3 regions of the Streptomyces sp. NPDC016469 genome follow, and region 2 is predicted to be linked to each of the others. Evidence: riboswitches for the same ligand, from Rfam matches in the RefSeq annotation. Region 2 holds a riboswitch; each other region holds the start of a gene.

Region 1 (7,108 bases), on a different contig from region 2:
CCCCGTCGCGGGAGCCACCGCCTGAAGCGGGGCGGCCCGCATCTCCAACTCCTCCCGAATCGTTGGTCGAATCAGTGGCCCGGACCGGTTCCACTCCCTAACATCGATCACCGCAAGGCTTTGTGCACCGCCGCACAATCTCCTCGGGAGGCTCCTTTGCACCGCCGCCGTCGCACCGCGCTCACCGTCTCCGCCGCGCTCCTCGCCGCAGCGCCGCTCCTCACCGCCTGCGGCAGCCAGGCCCACCCCGGCGCCGCGGCCGTCGTGGGCGGTGACCGGATCACGGTGTCCACCGTGCAGGCTCAGGTGGCCGACGTGCGCGAGGCGCAGGGCTCCTCCGCCCAGTCCGCCCAGCTCACCGACCAGTCCGGCCAGCTCGCCCGCGCCAAACTCCACGGGCTGATCCTGGACCGCGTCCTGGACCGGGCCGCGGCGGACGCGGGCGTCACGGTGAGCCGCGCGGAGATCCAGCAGATGCGCAAGTCGGCCGTCGCCCAGTACCACGGCGAGAAGGGGCTCCGGCAGGCCGTCCTCCAGGAGCGCTGGCTCGCCCCGGGCCAGATCGACTCCTTCCTGCGCGAGCAGATCCAGATCACGAAGCTCGGCCAGGCCCTCGGCGCCGACCCGTCCACACCCGAGGGCACCAAGGCCATCGGCGACGCGCTGACCAAGGCGTCCAAGGCGCTGAACGTCGACGTCAACCCCCGCTACGGCACCTGGGACAACCAGCAGATCCAGCTGGCCGACTACAAGGCCCCGTGGATCTCCCAGGTCACCAAGCCCGCCCAGGCGCCCGCCGAGGCCGGGGCCTGAGCCCGCTCCGACGGCCGGGGTAGATTCGGTGACGTGAACGCTGAAGACCCCGGCCGCATCGTCCTGCTCACCGTCAGCCACCGGGTCGCGCCCGGACTGCTGTCCTGGCCCGCCTGGCAGGCGCTGAACGGCGCCGACGAGGTGCGCTGCGGCGAGCCGGAGCAGCCGCAGCTGCCGTATCTGCGCGAGGCCGGCGTCACCGTCACCCCGGGCGTCCCCGACGCCCAGGAGCTCGTGGACGCCTGCGCGGGCGGCCGGACGGTGGTCGTCCTCACCGGCGGCGCGGGCAACCAGCCGCTCACCGACGGCCTGGCCCGGCTGGCCGGCTCCGGGCGGCTGCGGATGCCCGACCTGGAGCTGCTGCCCGGCTCGTACGACCTGCCGGGCGCCCGGCTCCTCGACCTCGTCCAGGTCATGGACCGCATCCGCGTCGAGTGCCCGTGGACCTCGCAGAAGACCCACAAGGGCCTCGCCAAGTACGCCATCGAGGAGGCGTACGAGCTGGTCGAGGCGATCGAGGACGGCGACCGCGAGGAACTGCGCGAGGAGCTGGGGGACGTACTGCTCCAGGTCGTCTTCCACGCGCGCATCGCGGAGGAAGGCCTCCCGGGCAGCGGTGAGGAGCCGTTCTCCGTGGACGACGTGGCCGGCACGCTCATCGAGAAGCTGATCCACCGCCACCCGCACGTCTTCGGCGACGAGACCGCCGAGGTCCCGGAGGACAGTCGCGCCCACTGGCTGCGCACCAAGGCGATCGAGAAGCAGCGTGCGTCGGTCACCGACGGGGTACCGCTCGGCCAGCCCGCCCTCGCGCTCGCCGCGAAGCTCGCGAGCCGGGCCCGTACCGCCGGACTCGACGTCCCCCTCCCCGAGGGCGACGACATCGGCTACCGCCTCCTCGCCCTCGCCGTACGGGCCCAGGAGGAGGGCGTCGACCCGGAGGCCGCGCTGCGCGCCGCGGGACGCGCGTACCGGGACGCGATCCGGACGGCGGAGGGCACCGGATAACGTCGGGGAGTGAACGACAGCCCCGCCGAAGCCGCGTCCGTACCCGCCGGCTGCCCCGCCCACACCTCGTCCGCCCCCGCGCCCGAGCTCTTCACGTGGGAGTTCGCCACCGATCCGTACCCCGCGTACGCCTGGCTGCGCGAGCACAGTCCCGTGCACCGCACCACGCTGCCCAGCGGGGTCGAGGCATGGCTCGTCACCCGGTACGCGGACGCCCGGCAGGCCCTCGCAGACTCCCGGCTGTCCAAGAACCCGGCGCACCACGCCGAGCCCGCGCACGCCAAGGGGAAGACCGGCATCCCCGGGGAGCGCAAGGCCGAGCTGATGACGCACCTGCTCAACATCGACCCGCCCGACCACACCCGGCTGCGCCGTCTGGTCTCCAAAGCGTTCACTCCCCGGCGCATCGCGCAGTTCACGCCGCGGGTGCAGGAGCTGACGGACCGTCTCATCGACGGGTTCGTGGAGAAGGGCGAGGCCGACCTGATCCACGAGTTCGCCTTCCCGCTCCCCATCTACGCGATCTGCGACCTGCTCGGCGTGCCCCGCGAGGACCAGGACGACTTCCGCGACTGGGCGGGCATGATGATCCGGCACGGCGGCGGGCCGCGCGGCGGCGTTGCCCGGTCCGTGAAGAAGATGCGGGCCTATCTGCTCGAACTGATCCACCGCAAGCGCGAGGATCTGGGCGACGACCTGATCTCCGGGCTGATCCGGGCGAGCGACCACGGCGAGCACCTGACCGAGAACGAGGCCGCGGCGATGGCCTTCATCCTTTTGTTCGCCGGCTTCGAAACGACCGTCAACCTGATCGGCAACGGCGTCCACACGCTGCTGAACCACCCCGCCGAGCGCGATCGGCTGCAACGCTCGCTGGCGACGGGCGACACCGGGCTGCTGGCCACCGGGATCGAGGAACTGCTGCGCTACGACGGTCCGGTAGAGCTCGCCACCTGGAGGTTCGCCACCGAGCCGCTCGCCATCGGAGGGCAGCGCGTCGAGGAGGGCGATCCGGTGCTCGTGGTGCTCGCGGCGGCCGACCGGGACCCCGAGCGGTTCGCCGGACCGGACACACTGGACCTGTCGCGGAGCGACAATCAGCACCTCGGCTACGGCCACGGCATCCATTACTGTCTGGGAGCTCCGCTCGCCCGGCTGGAGGGACAGGCGGCGCTCGCCACCCTGCTGACACGCCTTCCCGACCTGCGACTTGCAGGGGAATCAGCCGATTTGCGATGGCGCGGCGGGCTCATCATGCGTGGATTGCGCACCCTGCCGGTGCGCTTCACGCCGGGGGAGCGCGTGGACGAAAGTGACACTCTGTCAGCTCTGTGACTTTCACGTGATCTGCGCTGCATCGACTTGTGACTCACGTTCGAGTTTCGCTAGGTTCACCGTTCGACTCACCAGTCGCTTGTCAGTCACACGGAAGGCATCTCCCATGGGCTCCGCGAACGGCAGACACCGCCGCCCTCGTCAGGCACCCGCCATCGTCGTCGCCGCAGGCGTGACCGGCTCGGCCATCGCCATCCCGCTGCTCGGCGCGGTGAGCGCGCACGCGGCGGACTCCTCGACCTGGGACCGGGTGGCCGACTGCGAGAGCGGCGGAAGCTGGAGCGCCGACCTCGGCAACGGCTCCTACGGCGGTCTCCAGTTCACGCCGGAGCTGTGGAAGGCGTACGGCGGTGAGGCGTACGCCGAGCGCGCCGACCTCGCCAGCCGCTCGCAGCAGATCGCGGTCGCCGAGCGGGTCCTGGCAGCCAAGGGCCCGACGGCGTGGCCGAGCTGTGCGGTGGTCTCCGGGCTCACCAGGGCCACGGGCGCGGCGGACGTGGACCCGGGCGACGAGGATGCGGACGAGCCCGCCCGGAGCGCCGACGCGGGCCTCGACGCCGGTCTCGGCACCGACCCGGTGGACGACGCCTCCTCGGGCTCGTCGGCCGCCCCCTCGGACGAGGCGGCCGATGGGGCCACCACGGGCGAGGAGGCCGGCAAGGGCTCCGGCAGGCACGCGGGCCGGAGCGCGGAGGAGAGCGGCAAGGGCGAGGCGTCCGCCTCCCCGTCGGCCGACCCGTCCGCCGGCCCCTCCGGCACCCCGTCCGCCGATCCGTCCACCACGCCCTCGGCCGACCCCTCGGCGGACCCCTCCGCCGGCGCGACGGACGACGCCCGGGCGCAGGGCGGCAAGCACCGGGGTGCCCCGGCCGCCGACGACGGTGCCGGGGCGGCCGAGGGGCGCGACGCGGGCCGGCACGCCTCGCGGGGGGACGGCGAGGCACGCGACGGCGCCACGCGGCCGGCTGACGGCACGTACACCGTGCGGCCGGGCGACAACCTCTGGGCGATCGCCGACGCGCAGGACCTGCCCGGCGGCTGGCCCGAGCTGTACGAGGCGAACAAGAACGAGGTGGGCTCCGACCCGGACCTCATCCTGCCCGGCCAGAACCTCGATCTGGACCTGGCTGACGCGGGCCGGGAGAAGGCCGCCGAGAGCGCCGGATGAGCCGTTAGGACCCTCTGAGGTTTGGGTGGTTTAAGAGGCCCATGTCCCACTTTTGACCGAGTGAGACATGGGTCTCTTTGCGTGAACTGACACTTCTTTTCCGGGAGGTCCCCCCACATCCGTTCCGACCTGCGCAAATGAGGGTTCATCGGATGCTCTTACGGGATGATTATCCGGTATGTCCGTCTTTGAATATGACCGTTGAGTGTGATTACGGTCGGAACCGCTCGCACCGCGGGCCCCGTCGACCGTCACGCCGAATCCTGCCGTCGGTCGAAGGGAACAGACGCGAAAGCGCCGTAGGCAGGAGCGGGGGACCCAGGTAGGCGCTGGGCCTGGTCGTCGGGAGACGTGTCAGGACCGGCTAGGGGTGAAGTCGCGCCAGGAGCGCGGCCGGGCAACTCACTTGGCCCGAACCCGACAGCTCACCTCGCAGGCGTCGGTGAGGAGAAGACTCGATGCTGCTCAACCGCAAGGGCAACAAGCACCGCCGCCCCTCCAAGGCCGTCCGTGTCGCCACGCTCGCCGGTGTCGCCGGTGCCGCCGTCGCCGTGCCGCTGATGGGCGCCACCAACGCCTCCGCCGCCTCCGTCGCCACGTGGGACGCCGTCGCCCAGTGCGAGTCCGGCGGCAACTGGTCGATCAACACCGGCAACGGCTACTACGGCGGCCTGCAGTTCTCCCAGTCCAGCTGGGCCGCCGCCGGCGGTACGCAGTACGCGCCCCGCGCCGACCTGGCCACCAAGTCCCAGCAGATCGCCACCGCCGAGAAGCTCCTCGACATGCAGGGCCCGGGTGCCTGGTCCTGCGCCGGTGCCGGCAACCTGACCAACGACGGCGTCGACCCGGGCGTCGACGCCGGCTCCGGTGCCGCCAAGCAGGAGGCCGCTCCCAAGCAGGAGGCCGCCCCGAAGAAGGCCGAGCGCACCGAGGCCCCGGCCACCAACCGCTCCGACCGCTCGGACGCCCCGAAGAAGACGGTCACCACCCCCACCGGCAAGAAGGTCGCCAAGGGTGACGGCGAGTACAAGGTCGTCGCCGGCGACACGCTGAGCAAGATCGCCGCCGACCGCCACGTCAAGGGCGGCTGGGAGCGGCTGTTCAAGCTGAACAAGGACATCGTCCAGGACGCCGACCTGATCTACCCGGGTCAGCAGCTCCACCTGACGAAGTAACGAAGCAACGGCGGTCCCTCCTCGCTGATCGCTCAGGCCGCCCCGGCCCGGCACGCGCTCTCCCCCCCGTGTGTGCCGGGCCGGGGCACGCCGCATCAAGGGGTCCGCACCTCGTGGATCGTTCAACTGTTGTAGTTACTGAGCAGTAAGTATTTGATGTTCCGCCCCGGTATGCCCGCCCTTGGGTCCTTTTTCATCCCAGGGGGCGGGCGGTCGGCCGACGCAGACGGCCGGGCCGGTTAGGCTCTTGTCGCAAGGCCAAAGTGACCCTGCACAACCAGCGTCATATCCCAGAAGGAGATGCCTCGTGCCGTCCATCGACGTCGTCGTAGCCCGGGAAATCCTCGACTCCCGGGGCAACCCCACGGTCGAGGTCGAGGTCGGCCTCGACGACGGCAGCACCGGTCGTGCTGCTGTTCCGTCCGGCGCCTCCACCGGCGCGTTCGAGGCCATTGAGCTTCGCGACGGCGACCCCAACCGCTACCAGGGCAAGGGCGTCGAGAAGGCCGTCCTCGCCGTGATCGAGCAGATCGGCCCGGAGCTCGTCGGGTACGACGCCACCGAGCAGCGCCTCATCGACCAGGCGATGTTCGACCTGGACGCCACGGAGAACAAGGGCTCGCTCGGCGCCAACGCCATCCTCGGCGTCTCCCTCGCCGTCGCCCACGCCGCCTCCGAGGCCAGCGACCTCCCGCTGTTCCGCTACCTCGGCGGCCCGAACGCGCACCTGCTGCCCGTTCCGATGATGAACATCCTGAACGGCGGCTCGCACGCCGACTCCAACGTGGACATCCAGGAGTTCATGATCGCGCCCATCGGCGCCGAGTCCTTCTCCGAGGCGCTGCGCTGGGGCGCCGAGGTCTACCACACGCTGAAGAAGGTCCTGAAGACCAAGGGCCTGTCCACCGGCCTCGGTGACGAGGGCGGCTTCGCGCCGAACCTGGAGTCCAACCGCGCCGCCCTCGACCTCATCATCGAGGCCATCAAGGAGGCCGGTTACGCCCCGGGCAAGGACATCGCGCTCGCGCTCGACGTCGCTGCCTCGGAGTTCTACAAGGACGGCTCGTACGAGTTCGAGGGCAAGTCCCGCTCGGCCGCCGAGATGACCGAGTACTACGAGGAGCTCGTCTCCGCGTACCCGCTGGTCTCCATCGAGGACCCGCTGTACGAGGACGACTGGGCCGGCTGGAAGGTCATCACCGACAAGCTGGGCGCCAAGGTCCAGATCGTCGGCGACGACCTCTTCGTCACCAACCCGGAGCGCCTGGCCCGCGGCATCGAGGAGGGCTCCGCCAACGCCCTGCTCGTCAAGGTCAACCAGATCGGTTCGCTGACCGAGACCCTGGACGCCGTCGAGCTGGCCCAGCGCAACGGCTTCAAGTGCATGATGTCGCACCGCTCCGGCGAGACCGAGGACGTCACCATCGCCGACCTCGCCGTCGCCGTGAACTGCGGTCAGATCAAGACCGGTGCCCCGGCCCGCTCGGACCGCGTCGCCAAGTACAACCAGCTCCTGCGCATCGAGGAGATCCTCGACGACGCCGCGGTGTACGCGGGCCGCTCGGCGTTCCCCCGCTTCAAGGGCTGACGAACACAGCAGGGCTGACAG
Region 2 (7,108 bases):
CGTCCGTCAGCCGGAGACCGGCGACCGCCAGCAGGGCGGGCAGCTGGTCGACCGTGCGGGCGGAGGCGATCGGCGCGGCGACCGTCGGGCGGGAGGCGAGCCAGGCCAGGGCCACCGTCGCGATCTCGGCGCCCCGGTCCCGCGCCACCGTGTCGAGCGCGGCGAGCACCCGTCGGCCGCGCTCCGACTCCAGGTGACCGGCCGCGCTCCCGGCGCGGGCGCTGTCCACGGTCGTCCCCGGGCGGTACTTGCCGGTGAGGAAGCCGGAGGCCAGCGCGTAGTACGGAACGGCCGCGAGCCCGGCGTCGGCGGCGGTGTCCTGGAGCTCGCCCTCGTAGGTGTCCCGCGAGACGAGGTTGTAGTGCGGCTGCAGCGCCACATAGCGGGCCAGGCCCTCGCGTTCGGAGAATGCGAGGGAGGCGCGCAGCCGGGCGGGGCTGATGTTGGAGGCGGCGATCTCGCGGACCTTGCCCTCCTTCACCAGCTCGTCGAGGGCGGTGATGATCTCCTCGACCGGGACGGTCTCGTCATCGAAGTGCGTGTAGTACAGGTCGATGTGGTCCGTGCCGAGGCGGCGCAGCGACTCCTCGGCGGCGGACTTGATCGTGGGCGCCGAAAGGCCCTTGTAGCCGGGGAGGGCACCGACCTTGGTGGCCACCACGACCTCGGACCGGTTGCCGCGCGACGCGAGCCACTTGCCGATGACCGTCTCCGACTCACCGCCCTCGTTGCCGGGAACCCAGTGCGAGTAGGCGTCGGCGGTGTCCACGAAGTTGCCGCCGGCCGCCGCGTACGCGTCCAGGACGGCGAAGGACCGGTCCTCGTCCGCGGTCCAGCCGAAGACGTTTCCACCGAGGCAGAGGGGGAAGACCTGGAGGCCGGACGGGCCGAGATTGCGCAGTGAAGTCATAGGTGGAACAACGGTTTCCGGAGACCCCGCTATTCCGCATACATCCGGCCTGGCCCGGACGAACGTGCTCTGACCGCGGTCACGCGGACCGGCAGCCCTGGCGTCGGGGGTGTGCGTCAGGGCTGCCGGGGTTCGGAGGGCCGCGTACCGGGAAGGGCCGGGGCTTCGGGGGAAACGGACCTCAGACGGTCAGACCGCGGGCGCGCAGCCAGGCCATCGGGTCGATGCCGGTGCCGTCCGGGGTGTGGACCTCAAGGTGGAGGTGCGGGCCGGTGACGTTTCCGGTCGCGCCGACCCGGCCGATGGTGTCGCCGGTGGTGACCTTCTGGCCGACCGTGACGCCGATCGAGGACTGGTGGCAGAACCACAGCTCGGTGCCGTCCTCCAGCTCCAGCACCGTGCGGTAGCCGTAGGCGCCGGACCAGCCGGCCGACTTGACGGTGCCGGTGTGGATGGCCTTGATCGGGGTACCGGTCGGGGCCGCGAAGTCGAGGCCCGTGTGGTAGCCGGAGGACCACATCGAGCCGGCCTCGCCGAACGTCGAGGTGATCGTGTACGAGGAGGTGGGGATGGCGTAGCCGGCGGCGAGCTTGGCCAGGCGCAGGGCCTCGGCCTTCTTCTTCGCCTCCTCCGCCGCCTTCTTCTTCTCGGCGGCGGCCTTGGCCTCGGCCTCGTCCTGCTGCTTCTTCGCCTCGGCGGCCGCCTTCTCGGCAGCGGCCTTCTCCTCGGCTGCCTTCGCCTCGGCGTCGGCGGCGCCCTGCTGCTGCTCGGCCTGCTGGAGGATGCGGGCGCGCAGCGCCTCGCCGGCGTCCGTGGTGCCCTGCTCGGCCTCGGCGGTGGTGATGCCTGCGGTGGTCAGCGGGGCGGTGGCGGGGGCGGCGGCGGGGGTTTCGGCCTCGCTCTCGCCGGAGAACAACGCACCCACGCCAGGAAGGGACTTGGCGTCGGGAAGATTGTCCGCGATGGAATCGGGAAGAGAGATGGAGACCGGCGGTTTGCTCTGCGCGGTGGCCATGCCCCCCGCGCCGACGGCCGCGATGACACCGACGCCGAGGACGGTGGAGCTACGGGCCAGACCATTGCGCTGCTTGGCGACACGGTGCTTGCCACGGACGGGACGGACGGACTCCTCGGTGGGGTTCCATTCCTCCCAGGCCCGCTCGGAGTCGGCATCGTCGGCGCGGAAACCGCTGCCGAAACCGGCGCCGGTGCCGAAGCCGTTGCCCCGATCGGTCATGGAGTCGCTTCCCTGTTCCGGGAAGTACGCGGTGCCGGGGCCGGACGCGAAGTCGGCGCCGTACTCGGGCACGAACCGGGAAGGTGATTCGGGGGCAGGCTTGTTGGACGCCACGCGGGCGCACTCCTTTCCTTCCTTCTCGCCTACCGGGTTAGCTGACGGGTTCGGAGCAGGAAGGTCTCCTACGGGTCCCTCCGCCTCTTGTGAAGACGAAGATGCCCGATTCACCCCATGTAGGTGGTTCCCCGGTTCCCTTGCGGAATTCGGCGCACGCGCGCGGCGCCGTCCCTGACGACGGCTGGGACAACCGCGCTGCGTTATCGAACGTTAATAGACAGACGGGTCCGATTCCAAGCTGTTCCCACTGATCGTTCACGCACTTGGCCTGGACTTTACGGGACACAACCGGGTGGAATCGGGCGAGTTGATCCAGGTTCAGCCACTACGCGTTTTCTGACGTTGCGTCAAATGTTATGCGGAGCGGCGCCCCTCAGTCACGCAGCGTGGTACCCCGCTTGACGATCTTCACCGTCCTGCGCCGGTCCGGCTGCCCCTTCCCCGGCCGGGCCACCGCGAGCAACGCCATGTCGTCGGTCGACTCGCCCCCCGTGTGCAGCCGTACGTCGTCGGTCAGCGCGGACAACAGCTCCTCGGGACCCGGGAAGAGGCGCCCGCGCAGCCGCTCCGCCGGGTCGTAGAAGACGCCGTCGGCGTTCCGGGCCTCCGACAGGCCGTCCGTGTAGAACAGCAGCGTCCCCCCGGCCGGCAGCTCCCAGTCGTCCGAGCGGTCCGGCCGCACCCCCAGGTCCATGCCCAGCGGAAGTGCGGGCTCCGTGGGAGTCAGCGCCTCCACCACGCCGTCCCCGTGCAGCAGCAGCGGGTCCGGATGGCCGCGGTTCACCATCCGTACGCGCTGCGCGCCCGGCGGGATCTCCGCGAGCACGGCGGTCACGAACCCCTCGAACGCGTCCAGGTTGCTCCGCCGTACCGACTCACGCGCCAGCGCGCGCTCCAGCCGCTGCGCCACGCCCTCCAGCGACTTCTCCTGCTCCGCCGCCTCCCGGAACGCCCCGATCACCACCGCGACCGCGCCGACCGCCTCCAGCCCCTTCCCGCGCACGTCCCCCAGCACCAGCCGTACGCCGTACGGGGTGTCAGCGGCCGCGAAGAGGTCGCCCCCGACGAACTCGTCCGCCTGCGCCGCCTCGTACCGCGCGGCCACCTGGAGTCCGCCGAGCCGTTCGGGCGGCGCGGGCAGCACGGCCCGCATGGCCGTCTCGGCGATGATCCGGGCGGACGCCAGCTGGTCGCTGCCGCGCCGCACGACCCGGTTGATCACACACGCCTGCACGGCGACCGTGAGCACGGTGACCATCTCGATGAACGAGACCACCTCGACCAGGTCGCCGGTGTAGAGCCGGATTCCGGCGACGGCGAGCACCGAGGCGATCCCGATCCGGATCGTGGTGCCCATATCGAAGAAGGGCGCGGCGATCAGCGGGGCGGCCGCGAACATCGGGATGGCCGTATAGGAGGGCGGCGTGAAAACGTCGAACACCACCCCGGCGACGATCATCGCCACCGGCAGCACCCGGACGAACCGGCGGCTCACCGCGCCGTCCGGCCCGAGCCACCGTCGTTCCCACTTCCCCACCTGCGGTCTCCTGCCCGGTGCTGCCACGGCCGCGGACGGTACCGCGCACCTCCCCCAGCCTCGCGTCCGCCCGGCCACCGGGCGAGTCCTCGGCCGCCGAAGGGGCGAAACGAGTGCGCCGACAACGCATCAGGCCCGGCACGCTGCTTGCGTGCCGGGCCTGATCCTTCAGTAGCGGGGACAGGATTTGAACCTGCGACCTCTGGGTTATGAGCCCAGCGAGCTACCGAGCTGCTCCACCCCGCGTCGGTAAACCCAACTCTACGTCATGTCCGGAGCTCTCATGACCACGGCCCGGGCGCCTCGGCCCGCGCACCCGCCTCCCCTCGTGCCGCACCGATGGGCGATGGGGTGAATGTGGTGATATGACTGTTTCCAGATTCAGCCGGTCCGACGCTGACCCGGGAGTGGACGATGGACGACTATCCCCTGCTCAACCTGTTCTGGACGATGCTCTGGTTCTTCCTCTGGATCATGTGGCTCTTCCTCCTCTTCCGGGTCATCATGGACATCTTCCGCAGCGACGACCTGAGTGGCTGGGCCAAGGCCGGCTGGCTGATCCTGGCGCTGGTACTGCCCTACCTGGGCGTGCTGGTCTACGTGATCGCCCGCGGCAAGTCCATGGGCAGGCGCGACGTCCAGGAGGCCAAGGAGCGCGACGCCGCCTTCAAGGCGTACATCAGGGACGCGGCGGGCACGGAGGGCGGCAGCCAGAAGGGCGGCCACGTCGAGGGCCTGTCGAAGCTCGCCGATCTCAAGGACCGGGGCGCGATCACCGAGGACGAGTACCAGCGGGCGAAGTCGAGGCTCCTGGTCTGACGCACCCCCGGTGCCGGTGCCGCCCCTCCGGACGGGCGGCACCGGCACCGGCGCGCGTCCGGGCAGAGCAGAAGGCCCCGGGCCGTGCCGGAACGTTCGGTCGACATCGCTCAGGGCTCAGGCGGAGGCCACTGTGTCGAGCCGGCCCTCCTTCGCTTCGTTGACGAGGTCGGCGAACTGGGTCGCGCTCATCTGGACGTGCTGGCCGAAGTCGTCGGTGATGACGACACGGCGGTCCTCGCTCGCGGAGGGGTCGACGTAGAGCTGGGGGCAGCCGCAGTCGCAGTTCCCGCAGAACGTGGCGAGGGGTTCGAGGGAGCTGAGGTCGGGAGCCTGCTGGTGGGATGACATCCGTGCACCTTCCGTCGGGGCCGCCTTCTCCGCGGCGGCCTTGGACAGGGCGGACATACCCGCGCACGGGCGCGGACAGACAGACGGGGCACCCGTGTCATCTCTCCGCGTAACGGGGGAACCGCGGACAGTTCGGATCCGACTACCGGAGGGGGTGCGCCTTCGCACCCGTGGTGCCGGGGCCGGCCCGGACAGGGAAGGCCCCGGCACACACGTCAGGCGGTCCGTGCGATCGCCTCCGGTTCACCGCCTTCCAGTTGCGCGGTCAGGGCGGTACGGGCGCGGGCCACCCGGGAGCGGACGGTGCCGACCGGACAACCGGTCACTTGGGCGGTTTCGGCGTAGGAGAGCCCGAGCAACTGCGTGAGGACGAACGCCTGCCGGCGGTCGTGGGGAAGCGCTGACAGGAGTTGCCGGAGCGCCACCCCGTCCTCGAAGCCGGGCAGGCCGATCGGCTGGGCGCGTTCGACGGTCGTGCGCCAGTCGTCGGTGTCGGCGAGGAGCGGGCGCGCCGCGGCCCGGCGGAAGTCGTCGATGACGGCACGGCGGGCGATGGCCAGGAGCCAGGTGCGGGCCGAGGAACGGCCCTCGAAGCGGTGCAGCGTACGCAACGCTCGCAGGAACGTGTCCTGTGCGAGGTCCTCGGCCGACTGCGGGTCGGCGGACAGGTGGGCGACGTAGCGCACGACATCGCGGTGCAGGCACCGGATGAAGGCCTCGGCGGCCTGACGGTCCCCCCTACGGGCCGCCAGCGCCCAGGCGGTCGCGATGGCGTCCTCGGCCGTTCTGTCGCGTGGGACGGAGGGGAGCTGCGGCGCGCGCGGGATGGGCAGGGTGGTGTTCATCGCCAGGGATGTCCTTCACGGATCGGTCCGGTGCCCGGGCGTCCGGTCACCGCACGGGCGCACGCTGCGGCTGCGGCAGGTGGCGACGCGTACGGGACCGGCCCGGGATTCCGGTGAATGGGGCACCCGGGCCCATGAGGGCCGGGTGGGCCGGAGGACTTCCGCTGCGTGCGGGTACGCCTGGGGGCCGGTCGGCGACCGGTCACGAGCCAGGGTCTACGTCCTCCGGAATGCCTGCCGCGTCCTCAGAACGCGACGGCCGTCCCGGGCGGCCCCCGCCGGTCTCGCGCACGGGCGCACCGCAGCCCCGGCATCGGCCCGTCGCTCAGGCCCCGGCGGGGCCGCAGACGGCGGCGCGGAGCCGGCAAGGGTGCCGTGCGCACGGGCTGGAGCGGAGCGAGCAACCGGCCCGCGACGGCGCGCAGGACCTGAAAGGCGGCGCGTTCGCCTCGGGCGAGCCAGACGCCGCAGATGAGCGCGGCCAGGACGTGCGCGGCCAGCATCCCCGTCGAGGACATTCCGCCCATGTCGTGGCCCGCATGGGCCATCGAGCCCACACTCGTCGCCCCCGTGGCGGAGGCATGCCCCATGCCGGCCATGTGATCCATGCCGGCCATGTGGTGCAGGCCGGCCATCGCGTCGCCCAGGGGCGCGTGATGGATACCCGCCACCTGGTCCATGCCGCTCATGGCCGCGGCAGGTGCCTGGTCCCCGCCGGTGCCGGCCCGGGCAGGGGTGTCGCCGGCTGTGCCCGGCGCGGACTGCGCGGCGGCGAACGCCTTGTGCAGCATGCCCTGGGTCGCGACGGCGAGGGCGGTGACGAGCCAAGGGCCGCGCTCGCGTGCGGCGAACCACCAGCCGGGGACGGCGAGTCCGAGAAATCCCACGGCCAGTACCCAGAAGGGAAGCGGAGCCTCGGACATCAGGACGTGCCCGGTCGCGGCAAGGGTGACGGAGACGATAGCGAACATCGCCGCCCTCACCGCACGTCCGACCGGTCCGGCCTCCATGGCGCCTCATCCTCCCATCGCGAAGGGCCGCGCGACATGGGAGGGTGTCCGGCTTGCCGCCCATGCCGGACACGTAACTTCCGGAACCGGATTTCGGCATATGCCGCATGCGCGGGCCGTGGTGCGGGACATGGCGTCAGGGGCGCGGCAGGCGGTTCTTCCCGGTTCCCGGCCTCACCACCGCGGCCTGGACCCGCAAGGGCCTTCCGTGCGCGAAGTGGAGGGTGAACGACACGACGTCACCGGACTGCCACGGGGTCTTCGGCCGCACGGTCACATCGT
Region 3 (7,108 bases), on a different contig from region 2:
GGCGCAGGTGACCCGCGCCGAGGAGGTGGTCGCCGCCCTGCCGCCGGAGCAGCGGCTCTTCCTCTTCGTCAACGTCTCCGCGCTCCACCAGCCGAACTGGTTCCACCGGCCCGGGGCGACCCGCGACGCCGGTGACAGCCGTGCCACGCACGCCGCCGCCCTGGAATACGTGGACGCCCACATCGGCCGGCTCTTCGCCGCCGCGAGCAGCCGCCGCCGTGCCTTCGCCCTCGTCTGCTCCGACCACGGCACGGCCTACGGCGACGACGGCTACGCCGGTCACCGGCTCGGCCACGAGTCCGTCTGGACCGTCCCGTACGCCCACTTCTTCCTGGAACCGGGGACCGCCCGATGACCCTGACGCACACCGTCCGCCCGTACGAGAGCTATGTCTACGCCTACCCGCACAAGACGGCGTACCGCCCGCTAGCCGAGCAGCCCGGCGGGCGGCCGGCGCTGGACGAGCTGTGGGCGGGGGAACGCAAGGACGCGCTCTCCCTCTATATGCACATCCCGTTCTGCGAGGTCCGCTGCGGCTTCTGCAACCTCTTCACCCGGATCGGCGCCCCGGACGAGCTGACCTCGCGCTATCTGGACGCGCTGGACCGGCAGGCGAGTGCGGTACGGGACGCGCTGGGCGACACGGAGCCGGTGCGCTTCGCGGCGGCGGCGTTCGGCGGGGGCACGCCCACCTTTCTGACGGCGGGCGAGCTGGAGCGGCTGTGCGACATCGCGGAGAAGCGGATGGGCGCCGGTCTGCGGTCCGTGCCGCTGTCCGTGGAGACGTCCCCGTCCACCGCGACCGCCGACCGGCTGGCCGTGCTCGCCGAGCGGGGCGCGACCCGGATCAGCATCGGGGTGCAGAGCTTCGTGGCGGCGGAGGCCCGCGCGGCGGTGCGCCCGCAGCACGCGGCCGACGTGGAGCGGGCGCTCGGACTCATCCGGGACACCTCGATACCGGTGCTCAACATCGATCTGATCTACGGCATAGACGGCCAGACCGAGCGGAGCTGGCACACCTCGCTGGACGCGGCCCTGCGCTGGCGGCCGGAGGAGCTGTACCTCTACCCGCTGTACGTGCGCCCGCTGACCGCCCTCGGCCGGCGTTCCCCCGGCGAGGCCGACGCCGCCTGGGACGAGCAGCGCCTGCGCCTGTACCGGGCCGGCCGCGACCACCTCCTGGCCCACGGATACGAGCAGGTGTCGATGCGGATGTTCCGCCGCGCCGGCGCCCCGCGCGCGGAGGGGCCCGACGACTACGCCTGCCAGACGGACGGCATGATCGGCCTGGGCTGCGGCGCCCGCTCCTACACCTCGCGGCTGCACTACTCCTTCGACTACGCGGTCCGGATGAACGAGGTCCGGGGCATCATCGACGCCTACACGGCCACCGAGGACTTCTCCCGCGCCGAGGTCGGGCGGTACACCGACGGGGACGAGGCGCGCCGCCGCCATCTCCTCCAGTCGGTGCTCCAGGCGCGGGGCATGCCCGTGGCCGAGTACCGCGAGCGGTTCGGCACCTCGCCGTACGAGGACTTCCCGGAGGAGCTGGCCCGGTTCGGGGCCCGGGGCTGGCTGGACGGCGGGGCCCCGGCCGAGGGACTGCTGCGGCTGTCGCCGGAGGGGCTGGCGTACTCCGACGCGCTGGGCCCTGAACTCTTCTCCCCCGCCGTGCGGGCCGCGATGGCCGCGTACGAGCTGAAGTGAGCCGGCCGTGGACCTGACGATTCTCTACCGGGGTCCGCTCGCCTCCTGCGACTACGACTGCCCGTACTGCCCGTTCGCCAAGCGGCGCGACACCCCGGAGCAGCTGCGGGCGGACCGGGCGACGCTCGAACGGTTCACCGCGTGGGTGGCGGCGCAGACCGGTGACCGGATCTCGGTGCTGTTCACGCCGTGGGGCGAGGGCCTGGTGCGCTCCTGGTACCGCCGGGCGATCGTCGAGCTGGCGGGCCTCCCGCACGTGCGCCGGGTCGCGATCCAGACGAACCTGAGCGGCCGGACGCGCTGGCTGGCCGAGGCGCCGGAGGCGGCCCGCGAGCGGATCGCGCTCTGGTGCACGTACCACCCGGGGCAGACGCCGTACGAGCGTTTCCTCGGCCGGTGCGCGGAGCTGAGGGACCTCGGGGTCCGGCACAGCGTGGGCGTCGTGGGGTTCGACGCCCATCTCGGCGAGGCACGGCGGCTGCGCGCGGCGCTCGCCGACGAGGTCTACCTCTGGGTCAACGCCGCCGAGGGGCACACCTACACGGACGAGGAGGCGGAGCGGTGGACGGAGATCGACCCGCTGTTCCCGTACAGCCGCCACCCGCACCGCTCGGCGGGGCTGCCCTGCCGGACCGGTGAGTCGGTGATCTCGGTGGACGGGGACGGCACGGTGCGCCGCTGCCACTTCGTCCGGGCGGAGCTGGGCAATCTGTACGACGGCAGTTACCGCCGGGCGCTGGGGCCGAAAGCCTGCCCGCTCGCCGTCTGCGACTGCCACATCGGCTATGTGCACCTGGAGACGCTGCCGCTGTACGACGTCTTCGCGGGCGGGGTCCTGGAGCGGATACCGGCGACGCTGCCGCTGTCCCCGGTCGCCGCGACGCGGTCGCGGGGCGGCTGAGGACAGCGGAGGCGGCCGGTCAGAGCGGGAGCAGGTCCGGCCGCTTCGGCTCGACGTGGTCCCCGGAGGACTCGCCGCGCAGCCGCCGCCCGATCCACGGGACCAGGTATTCGCGCGCCCAGTGGATGTCGTCGCGGCGGATCTCCAGCGTGCCGCGCGGGGGCTGCGGCGGCCACGGCTGGTCCGGGTCGGCCGGTACGCCGAGGCCGAGGACCTGGGCGGCGCGGAGCGCGACCCGGGTGTGTCCCTCGGGCGACAGGTGGAGCCGGTCGCCGTCCCAGGCGCGCCGGTCCTGCACCGAGCGCAGCGACCACAGGTCGAGGACCGGGCAGTCGTAGCGGTCGGCGATGGCCCGGACGTGGGCGGTGTAGGTGGCGATCTTGCCGCGCAGATGGCGCAGCACGGGGATGCCACGGGTGTCGAAGCCGGTGGTGACCATGACGGTGCCGACCGACCGCGTGAGGTCGGCGACCGCCCGCTCGAAGCGTTCGGCCACGTCGTCCGGGTCGGTGCCCGGCCGGATGATGTCGTTGCCGCCGGCGCAGAAGCTCACCAGATCGGGGGCGAGTTCCTTGGCGCGGGGCACCTGCTCCTCGACTATCTGGTCGAGGAGGCGTCCTCGTACGGCGAGATTGGCGTACCGGAAGCCGGCACCGGTCGCCGGGCCGGGCTCCGGGAGCCGGTCCGCGAGGAGTACCGCGAGCCGGTCGGCCCAGCCGACGAACGTTCCGTCCGGGCCGGGGTCGCCGACTCCCTCGGTGAAGCTGTCGCCAATCGCCGCGTACGACCCGATGGCGCCCTGTCGGTCGATGACGCCCTGTTGAAGGTTGTTCGAATCGTCTGCCACAACCGCATATCCTGCACCCCGGAATGTGACCTACGCGACCGTAATAAGGGGTTGACGGGTGGTGAGATAAACCACCCGGTCAGTTTTCGGTAAAGGGGGAATAAGCAGAGGGACGACGCACCGCCGTGCGTCGTCCCTCTGTGCCGTTCAGTGACCCGGATCACCGGGCCGGTACTGCCTGGATCAGACGTAGATCCCGTGCGACGCCAGGTAGGCGATCGGGTCGATGTCCGAGCCGTACTCCGGGCCGGTGCGGACCTCGAAGTGGAGGTGCGGGCCGGTGGCGTTGCCGGTGGAGCCGGAGAGGCCGACCTGCTGGCCCGCGGTCACGGTCTGGCCCGCCGAGACGGAGAGCGAGGACATGTGGCCGTACTGGGAGTAGTGGCCGTCGGCGTGCTTGATGACGACCTGGTTGCCGTAGGCGCCGCCCCAGCCGGCGGTGACGACGGTGCCGGAGGTGATGGCCTTCACGCTGGTGCCGGTGGCGACGGGGAAGTCTATGCCGGTGTGGCTGCCGCTGGACCAGTTGGCACCGGAGGCGCGGTAGGCGGTGGTGTGGTTGCCCGGGACCGGGTGGACGTAGCCGGAGGCGTTGTCCTGGGCGGCCGGGGCCTCGGTCTTGGCCTCCGTCTGCGCCTCGGTCTTGGTCTCGACCTTCGTCTCGGCCTTGGGCGCGGCCTTCGTCCCGGTCTTCTCCGCCGTCTCGGCGGGGGCCTTGGACGGGGTGGCGGCGGCGGGGGCCGCCTTGGCGCCGAGGGTCAGCTTCATGCCCGGGAAGATCAGGCTCGGGTTCTCGCCGACGACCTCGCGGTTGTCCTGGTACAGCTTGTGCCAGCCGCCCTTGAGGTGGTGCTGGGCCGCGATCTTCGACAGGTAGTCGCCGGAGACCACGGAGTAGGTGGTGGTGCCGGTGTTCTTCGCGGGCTTGGCCGGGGCGGTGTGCGCGGCGGCCGACTGCGACGTGGCCGGGGCGGACTGCTCCGCGGCGTGGGCACCGGTGGCGCCGAGCAGCGGAAGCGCGATGACGGCGCCGCCGGCGCTCGCGGCGACGACGCCGCGGGCTATGGTGCTGGACTTGGGACGGCGGTGCTTACCCGAGTTGGGCATGAAGAATTTCCTCTCCGGCGCCTGCGAGGTGAGCTGTCGGGTTCGGGCTGGAGATGCCCGGCCGCGCCTGGCGCGACTTCACCCCTAGCCGTCCGGTCGTCCCGGTCGGCGGCTTACCTGGTTCCCCCGCTCCTGCCACACGGTGAGTGGGTGCGAATCCCGGACGGCGGCAGGATTGGGCGTTCCGTCCGGGTGGACATGGAACGTAAGCGAGCCGGGACGGCGGAAACAAGCCACAGCTTCCGCACCGGATTCCGCAGGGGAATTGCGGTGCCGAATTCCGGTCACACTCCGTGGATTACGGATCTTGGCTTTCCGCGCGGCACGGGGAATACCCAGCCGGGGCGCCAGCACACACCGTCACGGATATGATCCCGCTCACGAGCGGGTGATCATCTCCCGCACAACCGGGGCAAGTTCGGCATATACCGGCAATACGGACATGTCGCGCCTGTCGTCCGCATCGGCGCGGAGCGGGCGGCCGAAATGATTGCCCCAGGAACCGATGTCGTATCGTCGCGGTCGTGGGCCCGTCGGCGATACGCGCCGGGGCAGAGCCTCCAGGAGTGACCGTGACGCAGCAGCTGCCGCAGACCCCGCCGACGGAGCCCGTTCTCACCGGTGTCCGCAACTTCCGGGACGTGGGCGGCCTGCCCACCACCGACGGCCGCCGCATACGGCACGGCCGTCTGTACCGCAGCGGTCACCTGGCGCACGCCACGGCCGAGGACGCGGCGTTCCTCGGCGGGCTCGGCCTGCACACGGTCTTCGACTTCCGCAACGCGGCGGACCACAAGCTGGACGGCCTGGACATCGAGCTGCCGGGCGTACGGAATGTGAGCATCCCGCTCAGCGACCCGGCGGACGGGGCGGAATTCTGGCGGATGGTGCGCGACGGCGACCTGGCACAGCTGCGCTCGATCCTGGCCGACGGCAAGGGGACCCGCCGGATGGTCGCCTCGTACCGCTCGATCATCCTGGAGCGCACCGCCGAGCACAGCCGGGTGCTGCACGCCCTGGCCGAGGACAGCGTGCCCGCCCTGATGCACTGCGCGGCCGGCAAGGACCGGGCCGGGCTGTCGATCGCGGTGACGCTGCTGGCGGTGGGCGTCGGGCGAGAGACCATCGAGGCCGACTACCTGAAGTCGAACGACGCGCACCGCCGCTACCGCATCCGGCGCAGCGACACCTCGGCGGCCGGGATGTCCCCGGAGGTGCTGGAGCTGCTGAACCCGCTCTTCGGCGCCCAGCCCGACTATCTCGCCGCGGCCTTCGCCGCCATCGACGAGACCTGGGGCGGCACCGACCGCTATCTCACCGACGGGCTGAAGCTCACGCCCGCCACCCGTGAGCAGTTGCGCGACCGGCTCCTCGACGAGAGCTGAGGCGGCTCGGCCTACTGGTTGTGCATGCCGACCGCGAAGAGCAGGTACAGGAACGCGGCGATGACGTGCCCGGCCACGAGGTAGGCGAAGAGCCGGATGACGAGTCCCCGCGGCATCTTCTTCTCATGGGTGTCGGCGCCGGGGCGCGGGGCCGGGGTGAGCGGGTCGTAATTCTCTGAATCGGACATGACTGGCCTCTCTGGCTGCCGGGGAGGGCTGCCGGGGGTCCGGCGGCGGAAACGTCTCAGCTGCGGTGGACCGGGCCGCCGAGGCACAGGTCGGCGGCGGGGCTCTGCAGCAGGGTGTGCACGAAGAGCAGCTCGGAGCCCTCGGGTTCGGGAGCCGCGATCCGGTGCGGGGTGAGCGAGTCGAAGTGCGCGCCGTCCCCGGGACCGAGGTCGTGCACCGTCTCGCCGAGCGTGACCCGGAGGCGGCCGGTCAGGACGTACAGCCATTCCTCGCCGGGGTGGACGCGGACCAGGTCGCCCTGGGCTCCGTACGGGACGCGGACGCGCAGCGCCTGCATCGCCCGGCCGGAGCCGCCGGCCTGCTGGTACATCCAGCCGTCGGCGGCCGCACCCTCGAACGGGCGGGCGCGCACGATCGCGTCACGTTCCGGGGGCATCTCGCCGAGGAGCTCGGAGACCGTCGTACCGTAGATCCTGGCCAGCTGGAGCAGCATCGGCAGCGAGGGCTGGCGGCGGCCCGTTTCGAGCCGGGAGAGGTGGGCGGGCGAGAGCCCGGCCCGCTGGGCCGCGGTCTCCAGGGTGAGACCACGGCCTCGGCGCAGATCGCGCAGGCGTGGCGCGACACCGGGCAGCTCGCCGGCCGCCAGGTCGTCCGGAGGGTTCATGCCTCCATTGGGCCAAATTGTTTCCCCTGAGGCAAATTTCTTGCCTCAGGGGCAAAAACACCTCAGCGGTTGGCGACGGCCTGCTTCACCAGGGTCCGTCCGAAGTCCCACATCAGTCCCCCACCGCTGTGCGCGTCGTCCATGACGGCGGTGAACGCCTCCACAAAGCGGTCGACGTCCGCGTCATCGATGACCAGCGGCGGGATCAGCTTGATCACTTCGAGGTGGTCGCCGGAGACCTGGGTGAGGATGCGGTGCTTCTGGAGCAGGGGCACGACGACCATCTGCGCGAAGAGGCCCTTGCGCGC

What was found. Region 2 has a riboswitch for cyclic di-AMP ahead of ABZ565_RS19525 (M23 family metallopeptidase). Riboswitches for the same ligand answer to the same signal wherever they lie in the genome.
Region 1: it holds a riboswitch for cyclic di-AMP, as region 2 does, so the genes downstream of both, ABZ565_RS07760 (transglycosylase family protein) here and ABZ565_RS19525 (M23 family metallopeptidase) in region 2, are expected to answer to the same signal.
Region 3: it holds a riboswitch for cyclic di-AMP, as region 2 does, so the genes downstream of both, ABZ565_RS05470 (LysM peptidoglycan-binding domain-containing M23 family metallopeptidase) here and ABZ565_RS19525 (M23 family metallopeptidase) in region 2, are expected to answer to the same signal.

The regions. Positions count from the first base shown of each region.
Region 1 is NZ_JBEYCQ010000005.1:225,364-232,471, forward strand. It holds gene ABZ565_RS07735 (hypothetical protein) at 1-25, shown strand, start outside; gene ABZ565_RS07740 (SurA N-terminal domain-containing protein) at 157-813, shown strand; gene ABZ565_RS07745 (nucleoside triphosphate pyrophosphohydrolase) at 847-1,821, shown strand; gene ABZ565_RS07750 (cytochrome P450) at 1,831-3,156, shown strand; gene ABZ565_RS07755 (transglycosylase family protein) at 3,263-4,324, shown strand; cyclic di-AMP (ydaO/yuaA leader) riboswitch at 4,610-4,778, shown strand; gene ABZ565_RS07760 (transglycosylase family protein) at 4,783-5,499, shown strand; gene eno (phosphopyruvate hydratase) at 5,807-7,087, shown strand.
Region 2 is NZ_JBEYCQ010000016.1:21,992-29,099, forward strand. It holds gene ABZ565_RS19520 (aldo/keto reductase) at 1-910, opposite strand, end outside; gene ABZ565_RS19525 (M23 family metallopeptidase) at 1,092-2,261, opposite strand; cyclic di-AMP (ydaO/yuaA leader) riboswitch at 2,273-2,426, opposite strand; gene ABZ565_RS19530 (PP2C family protein-serine/threonine phosphatase) at 2,638-3,801, opposite strand; tRNA gene ABZ565_RS19535 (tRNA-Met) at 3,974-4,047, opposite strand; gene ABZ565_RS19540 (SHOCT domain-containing protein) at 4,216-4,620, shown strand; gene ABZ565_RS19545 (hypothetical protein) at 4,738-4,971, opposite strand; gene ABZ565_RS19550 (sigma-70 family RNA polymerase sigma factor) at 5,187-5,816, opposite strand; gene ABZ565_RS19555 (hypothetical protein) at 6,062-6,826, opposite strand; gene ABZ565_RS19560 (copper chaperone PCu(A)C) at 6,963-7,108, opposite strand, start outside.
Region 3 is NZ_JBEYCQ010000004.1:39,518-46,625, reverse strand. It holds gene ABZ565_RS05490 (STM4013/SEN3800 family hydrolase) at 1-355, shown strand, start outside; gene ABZ565_RS05485 (STM4012 family radical SAM protein) at 352-1,707, shown strand; gene ABZ565_RS05480 (STM4011 family radical SAM protein) at 1,715-2,608, shown strand; gene ABZ565_RS05475 (SGNH/GDSL hydrolase family protein) at 2,628-3,455, opposite strand; gene ABZ565_RS05470 (LysM peptidoglycan-binding domain-containing M23 family metallopeptidase) at 3,639-4,562, opposite strand; cyclic di-AMP (ydaO/yuaA leader) riboswitch at 4,566-4,725, opposite strand; gene ABZ565_RS05465 (tyrosine-protein phosphatase) at 5,135-5,947, shown strand; gene ABZ565_RS05460 (DUF6126 family protein) at 5,959-6,135, opposite strand; gene ABZ565_RS05455 (XRE family transcriptional regulator) at 6,192-6,800, opposite strand; gene ABZ565_RS05450 (aspartate aminotransferase family protein) at 6,863-7,108, opposite strand, start outside.